Bdellovibrio bacteriovorus HD100: one gene and its partner. The protein of the gene in region 2 interacts with the protein of the main gene of each other region in a pairwise test. Links are inferred from orthologs where the notes say so. Each region holds a gene or a part of one and is shown on either strand. Other genes may lie near its edges.

What was found.
Region 1: the proteins of mrdA (region 2) and BD_RS00750 interact in binary tests that used the Escherichia coli proteins (3 or more experiments, as listed by UniProt). The link is inferred for Bdellovibrio bacteriovorus HD100 from one-to-one orthologs.

Annotation. Positions count from the first base shown.
Region 1 is NC_005363.1:144,921-156,920, forward strand. What follows is about bases 3,587-6,826. They hold BD_RS00750 (penicillin-binding protein 1A), read right to left. Parts: upstream 6,463-6,826; coding sequence 3,787-6,462; downstream 3,587-3,786. Other genes in these bases: uvrA (excinuclease ABC subunit UvrA), read right to left, coding at 3,587-3,790; BD_RS00755 (coiled-coil domain-containing protein), read right to left, coding at 6,544-6,826. In the rest of the region: BD_RS00740 (ABC transporter ATP-binding protein), read right to left, coding at 1-830; more of uvrA, read right to left, coding at 842-3,586; more of BD_RS00755, read right to left, coding at 6,827-7,935; large conductance mechanosensitive channel protein MscL, read right to left, coding at 8,113-8,547; BD_RS00765 (DUF481 domain-containing protein), read right to left, coding at 8,563-9,273; BD_RS00770 (hypothetical protein), read left to right, coding at 9,345-9,647; cell division ATP-binding protein FtsE, read left to right, coding at 9,720-10,382; BD_RS00780 (cell division protein FtsX), read left to right, coding at 10,379-11,272; BD_RS00785 (murein hydrolase activator EnvC family protein), read left to right, coding at 11,275-12,000. UniProt on the Escherichia coli protein: Cell wall formation. Synthesis of cross-linked peptidoglycan from the lipid intermediates.
Region 2 is NC_005363.1:2,361,592-2,373,351, reverse strand. What follows is about bases 5,893-8,892. They hold mrdA (penicillin-binding protein 2), read right to left. Parts: upstream 8,386-8,892; coding sequence 6,400-8,385; downstream 5,893-6,399. Other genes in these bases: BD_RS11235 (hypothetical protein), read right to left, coding at 8,382-8,892; rodA (rod shape-determining protein RodA), read right to left, coding at 5,893-6,397. Also shown: BD_RS11280 (ANTAR domain-containing protein), read left to right, coding at 1-686; trxA (thioredoxin), read left to right, coding at 758-1,084; BD_RS11270 (hypothetical protein), read left to right, coding at 1,232-1,903; BD_RS11265 (hypothetical protein), read left to right, coding at 2,037-2,714; BD_RS11260 (iron-containing redox enzyme family protein), read left to right, coding at 2,745-3,392; BD_RS11255 (hypothetical protein), read right to left, coding at 3,460-4,020; BD_RS11250 (lytic transglycosylase domain-containing protein), read right to left, coding at 4,205-4,924; more of rodA, read right to left, coding at 5,273-5,892; more of BD_RS11235, read right to left, coding at 8,893-8,918; rod shape-determining protein MreC, read right to left, coding at 8,915-10,060; BD_RS11225 (SurA N-terminal domain-containing protein), read left to right, coding at 10,170-11,207; BD_RS11220 (hypothetical protein), read left to right, coding at 11,339-11,760. UniProt on the Escherichia coli protein: Catalyzes cross-linking of the peptidoglycan cell wall. Responsible for the determination of the rod shape of the cell. Is probably required for lateral peptidoglycan synthesis and maintenance of the correct diameter during lateral and centripetal growth.

The DNA of each region.
Region 1 (12,000 bases), 2.2 Mb from region 2 along the record:
AAAGTTCCCGGAGTGCTGCGACCAGCGGCGATTTCATAGCTCACATACATGAACACACAAAGAACAATGGCAGTTGCGAGGAATTCGGTGACAGGACCGCTGGCTTCCTGGCGTTTGTAGATGGTCTTGCGGATGCCAAGGTACTTGTCGGATTCCTTAATCAGGCGCTCACCCATGTCTTTTTCAAGATTGAAGGACTGGATAATACGAACGCCGTCCAGACTTTCTTTGATGGTGGAGGTCATGTACTCCATCACGTCACGTTCTTGAGGAATATACTTGCGCATGCTGCGGGCGATGTTTTTCAGAATAACCGCAATCACCGGTGCAATCAGGAAAGTGGCCAATGTCAGCTTCCAATCGATGCGGATCAAATTGATCAGCAAACCTACCAGCATCAGCGGATACAGGAAAATGTCGGCCACCACACGCAGGCCATCCTGGATGATGCGAATGTCATTCAGGATGCGGCTGATCAAGCCACCGGAGCCTGCGGCATAGTTGTTATGGAAGGACAGATTCAGGCGCATGAACTTCTGCTGAAGTTTTTGGCGCAGTCCCTGAACCACGCGCTCGGCGGTGTAGTTCATCAGATAAATGTGGAAGTAACGAGAAGTCGCTTGAACCAGCGCCAAACCCAAGGCCATCGGCACCAGGGTGGCCATGGCCTGCTGCTGATTTGCAGACAGTCCATCGAACAGCCCTTTGATCATATAAGCCAGCTGTGTGGTTGCCAGCGCGTTCAGAATCCCTGTGGCGGCGACGATGTAAAGGGTGCTTTTGTACTGTTTAAGTTCGCCCAGGAGCTTCTTGATTTCAGGTGACATCATTTGTTTCCAGATTACGAGGTTTGGTGGCTCTCGATATAACGCTTGAGATATTGCCCCGTCAGACTTTTCTTCACTTTCATGATATCGTCCGGGGTGCCTGTCGCCACAATGTTTCCGCCCTTTTTACCTGCTTCAGGACCGAGGTCAATCACATAATCTGAGCCACGGATCACATCGAGATTGTGCTCCACGACGACGACGCTGCCGCCAGTCTCAATCAGCTTGTTCAGAACCTTCATCAATAGCTCCACCTCACGGAAGTGCAGGCCGGTGGTCGGTTCGTCCAGAATGTACAGGGTGGACTTCTGTTGGACCTGAGACAGCTCTTTGGCGATTTTTAAGCGCTGGGATTCCCCGCCGCTTAAAGAGTTGGCCGGTTGCCCCAGCTGCAGGTAATCCAGTCCGACCTCTTTTAGCACGCTCAGGGGCTTGCGGATGTTCGGGTGGGCCACGAAGAAATTCATGGCTTCATTCACGGTCATTGAAAGAATTTCGTGAATGTTTTTGTTCTTATATTGAATTTCGAGGATCTCGGGTCGGTACTTTTTTCCGTCACAGACGTCACATGGGATAACCACGTTATCCATGAACATCATGTCGATTTCCTCATAACCCGTGCCTTTGCAGGCCGGGCAGCGACCACCATCTACATTCAAACTGAAGGTTCCGGCCGTGTAACCACGGGACTGAGATTCAGGTGTTGTGGACATGATCATGCGAATGGCATCAAACGCCTTCAGGTAAGTGATTGGCGAGCTTCGTGCGGATTTACCAATCGGGGACTGGTCAATCAGCAGCACGTTTTTGATATGCTCCACACCGTCCAAGCCTGAATAGTCCTGGGCTGGCATATATTCAATATCCAGTGCACGAGCCAAAGCCGGATACAGAGTTTTTGAAATCAGAGTCGATTTACCAGAACCACTGACCCCCGTCACAGTCACCAGGCGGTTTAGCGGGAAGGTCACATCTAGATTCTTCAGGTTGTGTCCTTTGGCGCCTTTTAATTCAATTTTGACTTTGTAGTTATCCACATCCACCGGACGAATCGTGCGTAAAGCCTGCCAGTTTTTGGAAGGCTTCAGGAACGGAACCGTGTTGGACTTTTCATAGTCATAGAACTTCTCGGTTGTGCCCGAGTAAACAACTTCACCGCCCAGATAGCCTGAGCCAGGACCCATTTCGATGATGTGTTCGCTGGCTTTGATCACGTCGTGATCGTGCTCCACAATCACCAGAGTGTTTCCAAGGTCTTTCAGATCCTTCAGGATGGAAATCAAACGATCGTTGTCGCGCGGGTGAAGACCCACCGTGGGTTCGTCCAAAACATACAAAGCTTGAGAAAGCCCCATGCCCAGCTGGTTTGCAAGAATCAAACGCTGATATTCCCCGCCAGACAGTGTGCGGGTTTCACGTCCCAGGGACAGATAATGAACCCCCACGCGCATCAGAAATTCCAGACGTGAGCGGATTTGTTTTAACACTTCACCCGCTACTTCCTGCTGGAAAGGGGTGACTTCCAGTTTTTGGAAGAAAGTATTCAGATCTTCAATCGTCAAATTGGAAAGATCATTGATATTTGAATTTGCAATAAGCACGTGATTGGCTTCCGTGCGCAGGCGCGCGCCTTTGCAGGTCGGGCACTGGAACGGACTGCGGAAACGGGAGATGAACACCCGCACGTGCATTTTGTATTTGATCTGATCAAGGTACTCAAACAGACCACGCACGCCGAAGAAATCTTTGTTTCCATTCCAGATCACATCACGTTCAGCCTTGGGAAGGTCCTTCCAAGGGGTGTGAGTGTCGATCTTGGTCTTTTTGCAGTAGGCAAGCAGCTGCTTTTTTTCATGGGCAGCACTGGGCATCCAGAAGGGGCTTAAGGCCCCTTGAGCCAGGCTCAAATTCGGATTTGGAATCACTTTTTCTTCGTCGATATCCAGGATGTTTCCGAAGCCCTTGCACGTCGGGCAGGCCCCGATCGGGGAATTGAAGCTGAAAAGTTTCGAGCTCAGTGGCGGCGGAGTATAACCACACACCGGGCAGGACGCTTCTTCACTGACTTGCAGGCGCTCTCCATCTGTAGAAAGAATGGTCGCTCTGCGAGTGATCAGATGCGTGTTGTATTTGATGCTGGCTTCATAGGCTTGAGTCAGTGAATCTGCCAGGCGGCCGCGTTCATCCTCGTTGAAGGACATACGGTCGATCACCAGATAGAAGGTCTCTTTAGGCAGACCTTTTTTGATTGCGGCTGCTTCGCCGATTTCGACGACGGTGCCCATTTCTTCATTGGTCAGGCCACCAGGATGAGTCGCTACAATTTCAGGAGTTTCGACTTTTTTGGAGGCTTTCTTGCCGGAAGCTTTGGTTTTTTTGCCAGCTGCTTTTGCTGCCGGCTTTTTAACTTCCGTCACTTTCGGAATATAGATGCGCAGATAACCATCTTGCAGCAGCAGGGAATGAAGTTTTTTGCCTTCAGCCACGCGGCCTTCAGAATTGATTTCGACCAGAAGATAACCGCGCTTTCCGGCAAAGTTCTTCAGAACCTTGTCGGTGGCTTCGGTCACACTTTCTTTTTCGGTGGGGCAATGGTGAGTCGGGCAGTAGGATTTCCCGATTTTTTCGTAAAGCAGGCGAAGATAGTCGATGATTTCAGTCGTGGTCCCCACCGTCGAGCGGGAACTTTTAACCGTGTTTTTCTGCTCAATCGAAATAGCTGGGGGAATATTGTTGATGCCTTCGATGTCCGGCTTCGGAGCCTTGTTCAGAAACTGACGGGCATAGTTGGACATGCTTTCGATAAAACGACGCTGACCTTCGGCAAACAATGTTTCGAAGGCCAGGGAAGATTTCCCGGAACCACTGGGGCCGCAGATCACAGTCATGGAACCAACCGGGATCTTGACCTCAATGTTCTTAAGATTGTTTTGTTTCACCCCCCAGAGGTGAATATCCTTCATTCCGATAAATCCTGTTTGTAGAAGTCAGTTGCCTCTTCGGCTTTGTTCGAGGCGGCTGTAGGTTCAGTCCCTTCAACGAAAGCCTGGCGAATGATCTTCTTGGTTGAGGCCGAAGCCAGTTTTCCGGTTTCGCTGTCGATATTAGCAAACACAATACCGTCCGGCACGGGGAAAGTCATCTGCGGAAGACCTTCGTGAGCCGCTTTCATGTAGTCGACCCAAATCGGCAAAGCAGAGCGTCCGCCGACCTCGCCTTTACCCAGGCTCTTTTCTTTGTCAAAGCCCACCCACACACCAGTGGAAATCTGCGGGCTGTAACCGATAAACCACGCGTCAAAGTAGTTGTTCGTGGATCCAGTCTTACCAGCGACCTCACGGCCCACGGCGCGGGCGCGACCACCAGTACCACCAGCATCTTCCACAACACCTTTCAACAGTGTTGTCATCACATAGGCTGTAGAAGGGCGAATCAGCTGATCAGCATCCTGGAAGAAGATGCTTGGATCAAGTTTGGCATTCTTGCCTTCCTTCTTTTTCATTTCTTCGACCTTGGCTGGATCATTCATGGCTTCCAGGAAGGCTTTGCGACGCTCTTCGAAGCCGTCATTGATAGTTTTGATCTCTTTGTCAAAACGGGCATCCAAAGAAACGGTTTTGAGAATATTCTTGCCGTTGGCATCATCCACCTTGTGGATCAGCAGCGGGGAAAGTCGTTTGCCAAGACGACCAAATTCAGCAAAAGCTTTGGTCATCTCGTACAAAGTCACGCTGCTGGAGCCCAGGGCCAGCGTAAAGTCAGGATTCAAAGGGCTGTAGATTCCCAGGCGACGAGCGTATTCCATGGACCATGGCACACCCACATCTTCGATGATTTTCACGGTTGGGATATTCAAAGATTTCACCAAGGCATTGCGGAACAGGATGTCGCCACCGAAGCTTTTGGAGTGATTCGATGGCTTCCAAACCTTCATGTCACCCTGGCCTTCGGCATCATCCGCAGCACCACCTTCTTCATAGACAATCGGCGCGTCCATGATCGGAGTTGCCGGAGTGTAGCCCTTTTCCAGTGCGGAAGCATAGACAATGGCTTTAAAAGCAGAACCTGTCTGACGGGGAGCTTGAATGGCGCGGTTGAATTCGCTCTTTGCGAAGTTGGATCCACCGACCATTGCCAGGACATCCTGACTGTCCTGATCAAAGGAAATCAGTGCGCCTTCAACCAAAGGTTCCTGATCCAGTTCCAGACCCACAAATTTGCTCAAGTCCGGGGCTGCCGCCGTTGGAAGGCCCTTCTTTTTGCTGGCAAGGCGGGTGGAGCTGAATTGATCTGCCACCACCTTCACCAGAATCACATCGCCTTTTTTGAGGGCTTCAGAAGGCTTTTTGATCGCCGCCAGATCATAGCGGGCTTCAGAGTCGGGCTTGCGGGCCCAAGTCATGGTTTCAATGTCGATCACACCGCGGGTTTCAGGCAGTTTCACGTAAACCAGTCCCAGCGTGTCGTCGACTTTTTCCACCACACCATTCACAGTGTCTTTCAGCTTGATGTACGGAGGCAGCAACGGATGCAGCTTTTCATCCTGCGCCGACTTCACTGGCACGATGTCGGCGAACTTTCCGTCAGGCAGAATGGTTCTTTCCGGAGTGAAGTCTGAGATCAGTTTTTTCTGATTTTCTTTCAGGAACTCTTCAATGGCGTCTTCATCAGAAAGATTTTTGGATGGACCACGGTAACCCTGGCGCTTATCCAAGGACTTCAGGCCTTCTTTTACGGAATCCTGAGCGGCCATCTGTTTGGTTAGATCAAGGCTTGTGTAGATTTTAAGGCCTTTGTCCAAAACCATGTCTTCACCCAGTTGGTTGACCAGCAGCTGACGAACGGTTTCCAGATAGAAAGGTGCATATTCTTCGTAGTTTTCACGAACGTAAACCTTCACCGGCTCTTGGATGGCCGCTTCGGATTCTTCTTTGCTGACATAGCCAACATCGGCCATGCGGCGCAGAACATAGATCTGACGTTCTTTGGCACGCAGCGGATTTGAAACCGGGCTGTAGCGGGAAGGAGCCTGGGGAAGACCCGCCAGGATCGCCATTTCAGACAGTGTCAGCTTGGAAACCGGCTTGCGATAGTAAGTCTGAGCCGCCTGCTCGACACCATACGCCCCTTGGCCGAAGTAAATCTGATTCAAGTAAAGGAAAAGGATGTCCTCTTTGCTCAGATTCTTTTCCATTTCAATCGCCAGAAGGATATCGCGCAATTTACGGGTTAGAGTTTTTTCAGAGGATAGCAGCAGCGTTTTTGCCACCTGCTGAGTGATCGTCGAGCCCCCTTGAACGGAACGACCGGCACGCAAGTTGGCTAAAGCCGCACGGAAGATGGCTTGCGGGTTGATCCCTTTGTGAGAGAAGAACTGATCATCTTCGGCTGCCAGGAACGCATTGATAAGATTTTTTGGAATCTTGTCGTATGGAACCAAGGTGCGGCGTTCGCGGAAGAACTCGCCGATTTTTTTGTTGTTGCGATCATAGACCTGACTGACCAGCAGGGGCTGGTAGTCTTTTACGGTGATCAATTGAGGCAGTCCGGATTTGACAGACTGAACGATGAGATATACACCGAGGATGCCGACAAGACCGAGGGCGACGCAAAATAGCAGGATCTTTTTTAACACTGTGGGGGGCTCCTTTAACAAGCCCCCATTCTAACAGTGCAAATGGGTAGGGTCTAGGGACACTGGCCCGAAGGCTGGGTCCTACTTTCTGCCCGTTTTGGAGCCGGAGCTGCGGGAACGTTTCGAGGACCCTTTCGCAGCATCACCCAGGTGACACTGAGCCGCCAGTTCAGAGTTGGACTCAACTGTGGTCTTCACATCCTCAATAATCTCGGTTTGCGCGGAGATTTCACTGGAAGCTTCTTCTGAAGTGTACTCAGCACCACGTTTTGGCGCAGGACCCAAAGTCATCAAACCGTTGTTCGCCCGGTTCAAGGCCTCGGTGTAGCTTTGCTGTTTAGTGGCCAGGGCTTTGAGTTTGGTCTGCATGTTTTCCTGAGCGGCCTGCATCTTGTTCTGAGTCAGGGTCATCAGATCTGTGACCTTCTTTTCAGCCTGAGATTTTCTTTTTGTTGTGTCGGCTTTCATCTGATCCAGCTGATTCGATGCCAGATTCAGAGAATCATTCAGTTCATCTGTGCTGGCTTCAGCATTGCGGATCTGATCGTTGATGGATTCCATCTTTGCCGTGCTCTGTTCGTTCAAGGAAATACGCGCTTGTTGGAAGCGGTTCATACATTTATTAAAGGCATCAAGCGCCGCAGCCTTTTGTGCTTTGGCTTTGGAAATGTGATTACCACTGGAAGAAGCGTTCACCTTCCCGTAGGCTTCTGCCGCTTTGGTGTATTCCTGATTGCAGGCAAATTTAGAAGTTTCTGCTGTCAGCTCCAGCATTTTTGTCGCTTTCTCGCGAACGGCATTGGTCATCTCAGAGCGCAGGGAGATAATTTTAGAATTGTACTCACGCAGTTTTTCCTTGGCAGCTGTCTGGCTGGCTTGGAATTCTGAGATCTTTTCACGCTCTTGTTCGTCCAATGACGTTTTAGTCTCTTCCAGTTCCTGTTGGGCATCGGTCAGAGCCTGCTGCAGTTCCTGAATGGTCGTATTGAACGTTTCTTTGATTTCAGCCTCATCATCAGCCAGTTCGGCGATGTCCTTCTGGGTGTCTTTGATTTCCTGTTCAAGACGTTTCTTTTCGTCATAATAGTCACGACCATTCATCTGAGGGCAGGAACCACCGATGTTCGATCCTGCCGGAAGGCCCATCAATGTACCGATAGCGTCGGTCGTGTCAAAGCTGTCGGTGCCCAAAGTTTCTGAACACGCCTGGGCTTTTTCAGCACAGCCAGAACCCATTCCCGCTTTGCGGCAGGCTTCAGCAATTTTATTCTTAGCTGCTGTGATCTCGCTTCGTGCCTGAGAACACTGCGACTGCAGGCGAGCCGCTTTACTTTCTGCGATCTCTTCTTGGGACTTGGTAAAGCTAAGTCCTTCAGCCAAGGAAACGGAAGGGGTTGCCAATGAAAGCACGCTCAGGATGTTGATAACTGTTTTGACAGATGCATTCTTTTTAGAGCTTGAAATCTTATTCATTTGATTTCCTCCCCGATGATAATGAGTGGTGCAATACCAGTACCAATTATCGGCAGACCTGCCCAAAAGGTTTACGTCTCAGAGTGAGATTTCGGTCAAAGCCAGTACAGGCGGGGAAAGAAAATAAAAAAGCCCGGCAGGGGCCGGGCTTTGAAGTGTCGTTGAATTTGAAGAGGTCTAGGAAGCAACCGCACTTCCGCAGTGAGCGCACTTACGTGCTTTCATCGGGATGCTTGAGCAGCACTCTGGACATTCTTTCGTGGTCACCGGGGCGGGCTCTTCGGCCCGCTTCAATTTGTTCGCGGCTTTAATGATCAGGAAAATTGAAAAGGCCACGATGACAAAGTCCAGAACCACGTTGAGAAAGGTTCCGTAGTTCAGTGTCGCAACACCGGCGGCCTTGGCGGCGTCCAGTGTCGGGTAGGAGTCCCCATTGAGAACAAAGAAAAGATTTGAGAAATCAACCTTGCCCATTCCCAGAGAAAGAACTGGCGTCAGAACATCTGTTACAAATGAAGTAACAATCTTGCCGAATGCTGCGCCGATGATGATACCCACAGCCATGTCCAGGACATTGCCGCGCATGATAAACGTTTTAAACTCCTTAAACATGGTTGCAATCCTTTCTTAGAATTTTGCCACGAGGTTCATTGTACTCGTGGTTGTTGTGTACTTGCCATCAGCTGGAATGGAATTTTGATATTGTAATAGATAGGCCAACTTCAAAGAGAAAACAGAGTTCAGCATCACATTCAAAGAAGCCTCTGTGTTGAACAGATAAGCATCGGTGTTAGTGAAGTTTGGCAGATACTCAGCCCAGTATTTGAATGACAAAGTTTTATCCAGAGCTTTGTTAAATTCGGTGAAAAGACGGCCCATGTTGTCATGAGTCGTTCCGCCCCCTGTGGGAAGTGTTTTTTGATAACGATAACCGACCTCGAAGAACCAGTTCATCTCGTCAGATTTGATCAGACTGTACTTTAAACCCAAGTCGGAAGAGTCCCTTTGGATATAGCCGTTGAAAACATCGCTCTCTGCCTTTTGACCGGCGAAAATGCCCAGATAGTCCGTCAGTTCGCGTTCGTAGCGAGCTCCGACTTCCCAGTTGCGGGCAGATTCAACGCCGTTGGAGTCCGTTTTCAAATAACGGCCGAATGCGGAGTAGACGTTTTTTTCCTGAGTGTAAGTGGTTTTTGCTTTTGCAGCATAACTTTCAGAATCACTGTTTCCGCTGACAACAACGGCACCTGCTTCTGCTTCACCGGTAAGTGGGGCAGCAACTGCAGAGAACGAACAAAGCAAAGTGAACACACTTGCGGCAATCAAGAACAGTTTCATACACAAATCTCCTTTTATTTATCCAGGATTTGACTCTAGTTTTAATTCGCTCTTCGTCCAAGAAAAAATTGATGAGAAACACAGTAAAATCTGCTAATTTTGCCGGGAGGTTTGTGCAGGTGCAAAAAGGTTTTAATTCAGATATTACAGTGCGCGGTCAGAAGTATCACATCCAGACAGAGGATTGGGGAACACAGAACCCTTACCTGGTCAGCAGAATCTTCTGCAATGGGGCTGTGATGAAGACCATTAAAACACCCTACGACACTGTTTTGAAACTGGGCTCGGTTCAGTCTGAAGAAGCGATTAAATTGGCTTTGCGTCGTCAACACACCACGATAATTGATACCCTGATGGCAGGGAGCCTTCCTTAAACCTCATTATTTTCGCAAAACCTCGACTTGTGGCGAGTATTCATCAGCAGGCATCTTTCATAAGATGAAGGGATGATTGAATTCTCTCACGTCTATAAGACCTATCCGGGCCCGGTGCATGCGCTGAAAAATGTCGATTTGCGCATCGACAAGGGTGAGTTTGTGTTTCTGACCGGTCCCAGCGGGGCGGGAAAAACCACTCTGTTCAAGATGATCTCGGCCTATGACATCGCCACTTCAGGCGATGTGAAGGTGGCGGGTCACGATCTTTTGACAATGCGAGATTCCCAGATTCCCTTCTTTCGCCGAAAAATCGGCGTGATCTTCCAGGATTTCAAACTTTTGAAGGATCGAACGATCTTTGAAAACGTCGCACTGCCGTTGCAGGTTCGCGGTGACAAAGCCCCGTCCATTCAGCGCCGTGTGTATGAGGTGCTGGAACAAGTGGGGTTGGCACACAAGCATGACCAGTACCCCGATTTTGTGTCCGGGGGTGAGCAGCAAAGAACTGCGATTGCCCGTGCGATCATTCATCAGCCGGGTGTTTTAATCGCCGATGAGCCGACCGGAAATCTGGATCCGCGCCTGAGTGAAGAAATCATGGATCTTTTGGAGCGTGTCTGTTCTCAAGGGACCACGGTTTTCGTGGCAACGCATGATCACGAAATGGTTCGTCGCCGCAAGAAACGCACATTGCAACTGCAGGACGGCATGATTGTGGGGGACACGAAGTGAGACCACATCATAAGAACTGGGCTTTGAAGGTTTCCACCCTGGTTGTCGTAACAGCATGTTTTGTGGTGATGGGTGCAGCCCTTCTTGTATCGCAGAACTTTCGAAACATCCTGACCCTGTGGGGCGAGGATGTGCAGATGACGGTTTATCTTTCTCAGGATCTGTCCGAGAAAGGCCGTCAGGACATTGAAAGCAAAATCAAAGAAAATGAGAATGTGGCCGCCGTGAAGTTCGTCACGCAAGAGCAGGCTTTGGGGGATTTTCGCACCCAGATGGCCAGTTATGCTCCGGATATCACTCAGGATGAGGAACTGCTGCGTCTGATCCCGGCCAGCCTCCTGGTTCAATTAAAATCCAATGTGGCTGCGGCCGAGCAGACCGCTGTTTTACAAAACATGGCCGGAAAGCTTCGTCAGCTCGAGGGCGTGGACGAAGTCAGTTATGGCCAGGACTGGGTTGAAAAGTATGCGGCATTGGTCAACGCCATTGAACTGACGTTGCGGGCTTTGTGCGTGGTGATTCTGATGGCGTCCCTTTTTGTGATGTCCAATGCGATCCGCGCTTCCGTAGCGGCAAGAAAAGATGAGATTGTGGTCCTGGAGATGATCGGGGCCACTCCGTCCATGATCCGTAAGCCCTTCCTTGTTGAAGGAGCGGTACTGGGGGTGGTTTCCTCCGTTTTATCATTGGGTCTTTGCTTTGCCGTTTATATCGGTATCAAAAATTTACTGACGACGAAACTGAGCTTTCTGCAACTGGGGGAGCACATTCAGTTCCTTGGCCCGTTGTTGCTGGTGACTTTCGTTGTCGCCGGCACAGGTCTGGGGGCCTTGGGTTCTTATCTGTGTGTGCGCCGTATGAATGACGGCTTTGCCGGAAGTCAGGGGTAGTTTTGAAGATTGCACAGATTCTTTTGGTATTGGGACTGTCACTGACGTTGGGGGCGAAGGCCGCAAATCCCACTGAAGTGGACAGTCTTGCCAAGGACTTTGAAGCGACCAAAAAAAAGCTGGAGGATGCCGAGCTGAAACAGCGGCAGGTCCTGTCTGCCCTTTATCAGTTGAATAAAAAAATCAAAAAGATTGTGACTGAAAAAGGGGAGATGTCCCAGCAGCGGGCGTTCCTGGAAGTGAACATCCGCAACCTCACCCAAAAAGTGGAGGACCTGGACCAGAAATCGCGCCAGCAGAGAACTCTTTTGGCGGAACGTCTGCGGGCCATGTACAAACTGGGCGGGCCTTCGATTGCGCGCTTCCTGTTTTCTTCCAGCAGTTCGGCTTCTTTGGAAAGAAATCTGAAAATTCTGGGCGTGGTTGCCGCCCGTGACCTTGAGCTGATCAAAAACTATTCCCGGGACCTGAAGGACCTGGAGGCCAAACGCAAGACTTTGGCGCAACGTCTGGACAGTATGAAGTCCGTAGAACAAAAAATCGCCTTGCAGGAAAAGGCCCTGCGTAAAGAGCAGGACCTTAAAGGCAAACTTCTGGACGGGATCCGCAAGAACAAGCTCTTTGCCATTAATAAAATCAATGGCCTTCGTGAAAAGTCCCTGCAGTACAATATCGACGATGCTGGACTTTTTGATCTGCTGTTTAAGCCCTCCTTTGCCGACCAAAAA
Region 2 (11,760 bases):
TGATCGGTCGTATGTTGGGGCATGATGAGGCGGTGTTGTTAGAGCGCCTGAATAAAGCCATGCATGTCGAAAGCCCTCAGAAGACCGGGACTACGGTCACGGGTGGTGGAAAGCCGACTCCAGAGGATGAAGCGATCTATATCAAGGGCTCTACTGAAGAGGTTCAAGCCAGCGGCGAGCAATCCCTGCGCACCGAAAGAATTGATGAGAACTCTGAAGGCCTGCTTGTAACTGACGAAGAGCAAAGGGAAAAACCGTCTTTCCGTTTTGGTGATCGCATGGCGGCAGCGGATGCTGAGCGCGGCGCAGCAGCAGAGGGGACTTCGGAGTTTCCCGATGTCGATCTGAAGGCTTTTGAACGAGAGCTTTTGGGTGGCGGTGCGCCTGAGGTCGAAAAGGTAGAGATCCCGCTTCCGGGCACAGGCTTGGGGAGTGAGGAAGACGAGCAGGCTCAGTTGGTGGCGCGGGCTCAGGAGAACTTAAAAAACGCTGAGAAAGCACTTCAAGAAAAGATGGCTAAGTATGCGAAGCTTGTGGAGGATGTGAAATTGTCTCCAAATAGCACCGTGACCCGAGTTGAGGCGCGTCGTCGTCAAAAAGCTCTTGAAGCTGACTGGGATAGTCAAAACATCAACGAACTCGATAAGTTGCGCCAAGAGTTCACCAAAGCCCTCTTCAAAAAGTAATTGATCCTCATCGGGCTTGACGATAAGGTTTCCGTGATCACATTAGAGTGTAGATATTACGGAGGCCATTCATGGGCACATTTACTAAAGCAGTTACAGACACGTCTTTCGATGCAGAAGTTCTAAACTCTTCGACTCCAGTACTGGTAGATTTCTGGGCCGAGTGGTGTGGACCTTGCCGTGCTTTGGCTCCTAAGCTTGAAGAAGTTGCACAGGAGTTGGGTGCGAAAGTAAAAATCGTAAAAGTGAACGTGGACGAGAATCCAAGCGTTCCTGGCAAATACGGCATCCGCGGTATTCCTGCGATGTTGTTGTTCAAAGGCGGCAGCGAAGTGGGCCAACTTGTTGGTAACCACCCGAAAGACGCTATTCTGGAATTCCTGAACAAGAACGTTTAATCGCATCTCTGTTTAGAATTATTAGAACTAAGTAAAGAAGGCTCCCATGTGGGGCCTTTTTTTGTTTGAATTGGACAAGAGTCCTGCGTTTCACTATGATACTTCACAGGATCCCAAACAATGTTTGCAGGGCCTGTCGAGGAAGTCATGTACCCAGAAATTTATGTAAGAGACAATGAACACGAAGTACTGAACGAAGAGTTCAAGGCGATTGCCATGGATATTTCCCTGATGCTGAAAGCTGAAGGTAAAACCGTGCGCCCGTATGTTCCGGGTCTTCCTTATTTTTCCCGTTTGCCACTGGATAAGAAAAAGCACGCCGTAGAGCAGGTACGCTTCTATCAGGAGCTGTGTCATTCCCAGCTGGCGGAAGGCTACAAAATCAACGACAGTCTTTCTTTCACCTGGAAGGCCTTCCGTCGTCTGGGTTTGGTTCCAAGTTCTGATTTGTTCAGTCATATCCAGAATGAAGATATCATCGAAATCTATTCCAAAGAACACGTGCAGTTGTTCCGCAATTTCAACTTCTTTGATTGCTGTTCTTACACTCTTGAAGAACTGAACACCTACGAGTGGTGGTCTTTGTTTGAAAGAGAAGAAGCTGTCACCCAGAAAATCATCGATGCCTGCAATCTGGTGTTCAATGGTGAAGTGGATGGCACATTTGTTCCGGATGTTCCTGTTCATCAACTGCGCGAAGCCCGTTCGGCGGAGCGTTTGACGATGAACTGCGAAATTCGCAGAATGGCTCCGGTTTACCGCAACAAGCGCCCTGATTGTGTGATCGTTCTTGAGAAAGTTGAAATGATCCGCAACTGATTTTTTTGCAATGTGATTTTTTGAGAAACACAGCACACAAGTCACAGGTTCTCAGAATCAAACGTCTTAAATTAGTAAACACTATTAACTTCACAGCTGGAACGTCCGAAACACTCTGCCGGAAGGAGAGTGTATGGGTAAGTTTCAGTATCACCTTTTCAATCCACGCGAGTTGAACCCCGAAACAGTAAAATTAAGCAACGACGTCTACGAAGTATGGAGGCGGGTCTATTCAGAGGTGCTGGGGAAGGTCGGCGAACCTTTGAATCCGGATGATTTTCATCGCAATGACATTGTTGTCTGCCTGACCGACAACGGAAAAGTTTTCGGTTTCCATTTGTACAGCGCCTTTGATCTGCGCTCGGACGCCCTTCGTGATCATCATTATATGAAAGCCTTTGATCAGGCAATTATCGACAAATTCAAGAGCCGTGGCATCAATACTTTGATGAGCATGGAGTACCTGACTGTGATCCCTGAATACCGCTCCCGCAGTGCGGAGGTGAACTGGGCCGAGATCATCATCGCGCTGGGAAGCAAGGTGATGGACGCTTCGCCATGGGATTGCTGGGTCGGGACGGCCCGCAAGGATCTGCATGTGCGGCGCAAGGCCGAGAAAAGTGGCACAGCCTATTTTGGCAGTGTGATGAAGATGAACTATGAGTGTGAAATTCTGATGACGGCCAAAGGAGAGGTGACTCCCTTGGCGGAACCGAAATCAGCAGCTCTCGTGGAAAGTCTGTGGGCGGAAAAGCGCTCGCATGTGAATTGTCTTAATGAAGTTTCCAGAAAACTTAAAATTGCAGCTTAATGGTTTTTTCAAACCTGAAAAGAGTAAAACATGCCGAATAATAAGAACGTGAACGATGAACTGATGACGCTTCTGAACTCCTCGAAAAAGCAAATTGAGGCCTTCCCGTGGGAGGATAAAAACGCCTATTCCGCCTGGGTGTCACAGACTTTCTATTTCGCCCGCCACACCACGCGCCTGCTGGCCATGGCCGGTGCACGCACGCCGTTTGGTGCGCCCGAGTTCCACAACCGCTTCTTGGCCCATTGTGCGGAAGAAAAAGGCCACGACAAATTGCTGGTGAATGACCTGAAAACCCTGGGCAGCAAAATGGACGAGTGGCCGGAAATGCCGGGCACCTGCGCGCTTTACCAGACACAGTACTATTACATTGAACACCATTCACCGATGGCCTTCTTTGGATACATTCTGGGGTTGGAGGCACTGGCGGCGCACTTTGGTGATTACATGAATAAACGCATTGAAAAAGCCTGGGGTCCCAAAGCAGCGCACTTTATCCGCGTGCATGCGGAAGAGGACGTGGGGCACACCGAAGAGGCGTTGACTAAGATCGCCAGTCTTTCCCCGGAAGATCAGGTGGTGGTGATGCAGAACCTGAGGCAGACACTGAGCTATTACGATCAGATGCTCAATGAATGCCGCGAAATATCCCGCGCGCGAGCGCGTAACGCCGCTTAAAGTGCAGAAACAAAAAAAGCCGGAGGAACACTCCGGCTTTTTTCGTGAGAGATAAGAGATATCAGAACTATTTGAAGCGAGCCGCAACAACGTCGCAGATGTTGCCCTGAAGCAGGGACGCCCCACGATAGATTGTTGCATCCAGAACCGTTGGATCTTTCAGGGTCTGCTGGCGAAGAGCTTCGCAGTCCGATTCGTAGTTTTTGCAGATGCCAGAGCTCTCTTCGTTTTCACAAACCCAGTACAGGCTCTTCACTTTTTCGCCCACGATTTTCACGTCTGCGATTTCCGAGTGCAGCTCAATATGACATTTGATTTTGGCGTGGCCGTTTTGATCCAGATCCCCGGCAACCCAGCTGAAGGTGAAGTTTTTGTATTTCAGATCAATAGCCCGCTGGGAGCCAATCACACGCTGACGGGCGTCGATATTGTCGAAGAACTTCTCGCAGCGGGAACCCAGCTCATCCACAGTGCCCTTGCGGGACCACTGTAAAACGCGTTTAGAGGGCTTCCCGAAGGTGCAAGATGTGCCTTCTTCGTTACAGCCGACTCCGGTGTAATAAGGGGCTGCGTGACCAATACTGCTTAATAGGAACAGGGCCACCAGGGCCGTCAGACTCTTTTTCATATGGTTTTCTCCTGATAAGAGAAAACCTTGCGATATCCGTTCCAATGCGAGAATCCATTAAATTGTGATTGAGGCGCCCGAGGCTGTATGGATTCTGGTGCAGAGACAAACTTGGGCAGTCTGTGCTCTGGAGAGTCTGCGGGGCAGGAGTGTTCCGTATATCTCGTGGAACACCCGGGCGAAATTATAGGGCAGCCACAGTGTGTGGTTTTTTGCTGGTGATATTTGAATATAGAACACTGTAGTTCTTCATCACGCGGGAGTTGTATTCCACGGGCTTCACGTTTTTTGCCAGCAGACGGCGCACGTTTGTCGGACCCATGTTGTAAGCGCTGACGTACTTCATCGCCTTCTTGTCAAACTTCGCGCGCAGATAGTTCATGTAAGCCATGCCGATCTTGATGTTTGCAGAAGGGCTTTGCAAAGTTTTTTTGCCGTTGAAAGGCAGATCAAACTTTTTTGCGATCCATTCAGCGGTGTCCGGTTTGATTTGCATCAGACCGATTTCGCCATGACGGCCTACAACCAATGGATTGAATTTGGATTCTGTCTTGATCACCGCAAGAACAAACACCGGATCCATGCCGTATTTGGCGCTTTCAGAAATCACGGTGCGGGCAATAGTGCGCGCCTGGGATTTGAATTTCGCCGGTAATTGAGTTTGAACCTTGTTCAAAATAGCCTCATTCAAAGCCTTCTGGCCTTCGATTTTCTGGGCGTCACTGCCTTTATAGCCGCCACCCAGCAGCTCTTTCGCGTGAGAAATGCGTGAAGCTTCGTTCACGCTTTCCATCGCTGGCACCTCAGGGCGCTGCCACTGGGTGAAAGAGAAGTTGTTAAACAGAACCGACGTGAGCGAAGCGGTGATAAAGGCGATTCCGATTTTGAGATGTTTCGTTTTCATATCCGCGTCCTCCTGTTACAGAGGAATAGTTCAAGGGCCGTGCCGAACGGCCATGTGTGCGGAATGTTTCAGATCTTGCTTTGAAGCACCATTCAAAGGCTATTGATTGAAGCTGGCCCAGGGGGGTGTCAATCAAAGTATGAACACTGTCTGATTAGTGGTTAGTCGATCTGGGATGAATTCCGGGAATGAGACAGTCACCGCGAGACAGGTGTGTTGAGTGGAAATTGCGAGGGAAATTGTGCTTGAAAACGGGGACTTGCCGGAGGCGGGCGGACCTGGCCTCGAAATAAAAAAAGCTCTGAAGGGGTGCTTCAGAGCTTGATGAGTTTTCGGGTTGTGGAAATTCTAGAACAGATATCTGCGGTAAGCGACGCTCGACACTAAACCAAGGCCTGCCATGGTGGTCAGCATGCTGGAGCCACCGTAGGACAGCAGCGGCAAAGGAACCCCTACGATTGGCAAGAGTCCGATCACCATTCCGATGTTCACAAACATGTGCCAGAAGATGTAACAGAGGACTCCGACCGTTAACAGAGCCCCGAATTTGTCGCGGGCGTTGGAGGCAATGCGGATTCCCGTGATGAACAGGAAGCAGAACAGGCCCACCACGGCGATGGAGCCGACAAAGCCGTGTTCTTCGCTGAGGACGGAATAGATAAAGTCCGTGTGGCGTTCTGGCAGGAACTCCAGTTGGGACTGGGTGCCTTTCATGAAGCCTTTTCCGAAGAAGCGGCCGGAGCCCACAGCAATTTTTGACTGAATGCTGTTGTAACCCGTACCACGCGGGTCACTGGTCGGGGACAGGAACGTCAAAACGCGGTTTTTCTGATAGTCATGCAAGACGAATTTCCACGCGATCGGAATCGCGATGATCCCCAACGCAATGATCGTCGCCAGAATGGTCTTGCGGATCTTTGCAAAAATCAGCATGGATCCACCGATCGCTGCCAGCATCATCGCCGTTCCCAAGTCCGGTTGCTCAACGACCAGACCAAACGGCACCAGCAGGGCAATCAAAGGCAGAGCCAGTTCCTTCAAGCCCATGCCTGAACCGTGAGTGCTGCGTGTGGAAAGGATCTTTGCCATCAGCATGATCAAGGCCAGCTTCATGGTTTCAGATGGCTGGTAACGGAAGAAACCCAGGTCAATCCAGCGCTGCGCCCCCAAAGCAACCTTACCAAAGAAGGTCACATACAGGATCGCGCCCAGATTCAGAACATACGCAATCAAAGCAATGCGTGTGACGATGGAATAATCCACAATGGTGACAACCAAAAATACCGTCCAACCCACGATCAGCCACATGATCTGGGAAATGAACAGGGACGCCACGTCCTGGGTTGTCGGGCCGTGGGTGGCACTCCAAAGATTGATCAGGCCGATCACATTCAGGGCCAGAATCACAATGATCAGATTGATGTCTAATTTCTTGAAGAGGGTTCTTTCTTCAACATGCAAAGAGGTAAACACTCTTATTCTCCTTCAATTTCCGGCGCGGCTGCCGGAGCTTGCGCGCGTTTGCCACCAGTGGCTTTCAACGCCGCTTCGATCACTTCAGGGTGATATTTCATGAAATAAGCTTCAACAATGTCGCGAACAATCGGTGCGGCCCCGGAGCTTCCGTGGCAGGAGTGTTCAGCCAATGCGGCGATGGTGATTTCAGGATTGTCTGCCGGAGCAAACGCAATGAACCAACCATGGTGACGCATGTGAATCGGGCGGCTTTCGCACTTCGCATAGATCTGATCCGCAGAGAAGCCCATGACCTGTGCGGTGCCGGTTTTGCCGGCCATTTGCACGCCTGGAACTTTGTAGCGTTTTGCAGTCCCGCGCTCGCCATTGGCCACGCGTCGCATGCCTTCTTTGACTGTTTTGAACGTTTCTGCAGAAATGTGCACGCCGTTCGGCTGCGTCTGTTGCAGATCACGAACCACTTGCGGGAAGTTTTCGCGCAGGACTTTTCCGTCCTGATCGATGATCTTTCTCAGCAGGAATGGTTTTACGACTTTCCCTTCGGTGCCGATGGCATTGTAAGCAATCGCCATGGAAAGCGGAGTCACGTTCACGAAGCCCTGACCAATCGCCGTGGAAAGGTTTTCCCCCGGCTGCCATTCTTCGCCGACAGTGGATTTTTTCCACGCCGAGTTCGGCATGGTTCCGGAAACTTCGCGCGCCAGCTCGATACCGGTTTTCTGACCGATGCCCAGCAGACTGATATAGTCGAACATCTTATCAACACCCAGCGCGATACCCATCTTATAGAAGAACACGTTGGAAGATCTTTCCAAAGCCTCAAACACCGTGATGTTACCGTGACCGCCTTTTAAGTGGTCATGGTAAGGACGACGGCCGAAGTAGAACACACCCGGAGCTGACACAATCGTTGTCGGGGTGATCACTTTTTCCTGCAAAGCCGGAACTGCCACCAAAGGTTTGAAAGTCGAACCCGGGGCGTTGTGATCCTGGATGACTTTGTTGCGCAGAGGTTTGAACGGATCATTGATCAGTTTTGACCAGGTTTGCGCAGAAATACCGGTAGAAAACTCATTCGGATCAAAAGACGGGGTGCTGACCCACGCCAGAATTTCACCGTTGGTTCGCATCGCCACAACCGCACCGATACGATTCAAGCTCATGAAGGACTTAAAGGCCGCTTCCTGGATATCACGGTCAATCGTCAAAATGGCGTTGTTACCGTGAACAGGTGTCATGTCCTTGATCTGCTCACCGTAAATGTTTGGTGTCTGGGTCACAGTTTCGCGCCCGTGGGCATCGACCTGGATGAAGCTGACGCCGTCGGAACCACGAATGTCTCTTTCCAGAGTTTCTTCCAGACCCGATTTACCGATGATGTCACCCTGATCAAATTTCAGTGCACCTTTGTACAGATCATTCAGAACTGGCAACTGACGTTTTGAAATCTCGCCCACATAACCAAACAGCTGGGCGCCATTTTCACGAAGCGGGTAGAAGCGCACGATGGATTCGCGGATCTCAAGCCCCGGAGTGTCCAGGCGCATGCGTTTCAGGCGGAAGACTTCTTCGCGGCTTAGGTTTTCTTTCAGGCGGATCTGTGCAAACGGACCGTTTTGACGGCGGCTTTTCTGAACTTTCAGAACAACCTTGTCCGGTTCCATGCCCAAGACCGGGCCAACGGTTTTTGCCAGCTCATCCAGGCTTTCAATGTACTGCGGGGACAGGATGGCTTCAAAGCCCGGCAGGTTTTCCACCAGTACTTTTCCATCACGATCCAGCATCAGTCCGCGGGGAGCGGTGATTTTATTTTGTTTGATACGGTTTTTTTCCGAGAACTCGCGCAGCTCATTTCCAGAAATGATCTGCAGATACCACAAACGCATCGTGAAGATGGTCAGGGCAAAGCCGATGGCGAAATAAAAGATCTTGTACCGGCCAAGGTACTCTTTTGCCTCATCCGGATTACTGACGTATGTACTCATAGCTCCAATCCTCCGGGCTCATGAACCAGCTCGTCCTGAGTGATTTTGTCGATCTTGGCCAGCAGCCAGTACATCGGGAATGCAAACGAGGGAGTCAGGATGATCTGTACAAGGCGATCGACAATCTCAAAGCTCGCGGGGTTTTTCTCCAGCACCATCGATCCAAAGAAATAGATCAGGTGATAGGCCACGGCAGAGAATGCACACATAATCGTATAATATCCTGAGCCGGACCAAAAGACGCGACTCTTGATAGCATAGACCAAGGTAAAGAGAATAATGAGACTGATCCACATCATCTTCAGCGGCATGGCTGTGAATGTGAGCAAAATGAAGCCCATGGCGTAAATCGTGAAGATCGCCGGGAACGGTTTGCGATAAAGGATCATATATACAATCAGATTCAGCCACAGCAGCGGGGAGGGAACATTCCCGAAAAGCTGGAACCAGAAGGTTGTCTGAAATCCAGCCAGCAGCATCAGCACCGCCAGGAAAACCAGAAAATTCAAAAGGGCATTCCAGCGGATTTTCACTGTCTGTTCTCCTGAGGTTTAGGAGTCGCCGCTGGTTTTGCGGCCGGAGTCGCTGCAGGCTTCACCGCCGCAGGAGTTGCAGCTGGAGTGGCCGCCGGTGTCGCAGCAGGTGTCGCAGCCGAAGTCGCCGCGGCAGCAGGAGCGGACCCGTCCGCCGGAGTTTCAGCAGTTGCGGACGCAGGCGCGAACTTGTCGCCAAAATCTTCGTTGTTACCCTGAAGCACGATGAAGACCTCTTCGACTTTGTAAGGATCCACCACCGGGCGCAGGTCGACTTTCAGGGAGACACTGAAAGTTTTCTTTTCAACGGATTCAACCACCGCCACCGGGAAGCCTTTCGGGAAGATGTTGTCAAGGCCGCCGGTCACGACCAGGTCGCCTTCCTGAACGTCTTCGGTTCTTTCCACGTATTTCAGCTGCAGGCTGCTGGTGTACTGGGATTTGCCCTCGACAATCCCGTGGGCCCGGGTTCTTTGCACGATACCATCCACCACCGCATAGCGGTCGGTGATCAGCATGACGTGGGAAGTGAATGTGTCGGGTTTAAAGATGTAACCCAGAACCCCGCCGGTGGTGATCACCGCCTGGCCGGCTTTCAGGCCGTCCTGGGTTCCTTTGTTGATGGTGATGGTGTTGTGATCAATCACCAGGTCCCGGCCGATGACTTGGGCTGCCATCAGGGACATTTTGGTTTGTTCTTTGAACGTCAAAAGACCGCGCAGGCGGTCGTTTTCGATCAGCAGCTCGTTCATTTTTTCAAGACGTGCCTGAAGTTCATTGTTGGTGCTGGTCAGGTGCTCATTGTGTTTCTTGATGTTGATAAGATCAAGATACATGGCTGTGGTGCCTTTAACGCCGGAGCTGAAGCCATAGAAGGATTCAGAAACCGCGCTTCCCAGAAGGCTGAATGGTTTTGCCAGCCAGTTGGATTCCTGAGGACGCTGCTGCATGTTGATCGAAATCAGTGGCAGTGCCAGGACAATCCCTATCATCACAAGTTTCTTGAGATCAAAGTTGAAGAAATTCAAAGGTCGTTCCTCTTTTTTTAAAACCAGTAAAAGCAGTCCAGCAAAGCGTTTAGAAGCGCCCAAAGCATCGCGTCGTTCAGGGTCTTTTGGCTTCGCTGTATTAATATTTCTCAACGCTAGTAAAAACCGCTAAGGAATACAACAATTTCCCCTTGAATATTTGCAAAATTCGTTGGGTAATGAAGCGGTTTGTTTTGCAAGCTTGTTTAAGGAAGGAAAAGTTATGAGCGAAAATATGGCAGATAAGATGAAGCGCGGAATCAACGCGAAGAGCGTGACAGCGATGGTGATTTTCGGTGCCATCATTATGGTTTTCGTCTTCTTCGGTATGCCCGGTCAGATGGGTGCGGGCGTGGGTTCTGTGGCTCGCGTGAACAACACTTTGATCTCTCTGGCGGACTTCCAGCAGGAAGAAAACCGCATCCAGCAGTACTATCAAAACCTGTTCGGCAATCAAATGGACTTTGGCTCTCAGCGTCAGTTGCTGCGCCAGCAAGCGCTTGAGAATCTGGTGCGCATGGAGCTTGTGTCCCAGGCTGCTCAAAAGAGCGGCATTTTGGCGACAGACGCGGAAGTTCGCGACTTTATCGTGAAAGACATCCCGTTCTTCCAGCAAAACGGCATGTTCCAGAAAGACTTCTACATGCGTTATATCGAACAAACCCGCACCACTCCGGCTAACTTTGAAGATAAAGTCCGTAAAGACATCTCCAATGTTCGCACGCGTGCGCTGTTCGAATTGGCAACTCAGCCAACAGCGGTGGAGCTGAAAAAGATCCAGGATCTGCGCGCGGCGAAGATCAACGTTCTTTTTGTGAAAATCGACTCTGAAGCGGCAACCAAGGCTTTGACTAAAGAAAAAGCCGACGCTGCAATCAAAGCTTTGGATGAAGCTCTGGTAAAAGGTGATGAAGCTGCCGTTAACGCGCAACTGAAAGAACTGAAAGCAACTTGGGAAGAAACCGGCCTGGTGGAACTGGGTTCAGAGACCTTCCCGAAAATCACCAGCTCTGTGGCGACGGAAGCAGTCTTTGAGTTGAGCAAAACCGAGCCGCTGTTGAAGCGTCTGGTTCGTGACGGCAACAGCAAGTACGTATTGAAGCTTAAAGAAAGCAAAGTGGAAGAAGTGAAAACTCTGGAGCCAATGTCTGCAGAGATGATGCAAAAACGTCGTGGCGACGGCATGTTTGAGGCCTGGATCAATATGTTCCGTTCCAAGTCCCACGTGACTATGAACACTCAAGCTTTGCAGTTGAACTAATGCTTCAATTCGTCAGAGAGATTCCCATTCGAATCACTTTAAAAGGAGCCCTGTCATCACGACGGGGTTTTCTTTTTTACCTGGCCGCCGGGTTTTCACCCAAGAGCGGTCACATTGACCCGTTGTCCGGGATGAGTGTGAATCTGATGGACGTGGATCAGTGGCTGGGGGCCTTAAAGGCCGAACTGGAGCGGGATCTGTTCGTTTCCAAAAGTGCCAGCCTGAATCATGCCCTGGCAGAAGTGATGGCCGTGGCCCGCCTGAAGCTGGCGGAAAACGCCGAAGGGGCGGGGACCGTGTTGCGCAGCCTGACTTTCCGTGAAGAACGCGGTTGGAGTTTTGAATGGAACGCTAAGCAATCCCCGGAAGAGCAGCGTTTCGTCTATTCCCATTTCCTGGAGCTTGTTCCCAAAGATCAAACATGCGAATTGGTGCGCCTGGATTTTTCCTGGCGGCGGGTGTTTGATTGCGAGGGCGAATATCAGCACGAGGGATTTCGTCTGTTAAAAGGTCTGAAGATTTCCGGATTGGAGAACCTGTTGGTTCAGTTGCA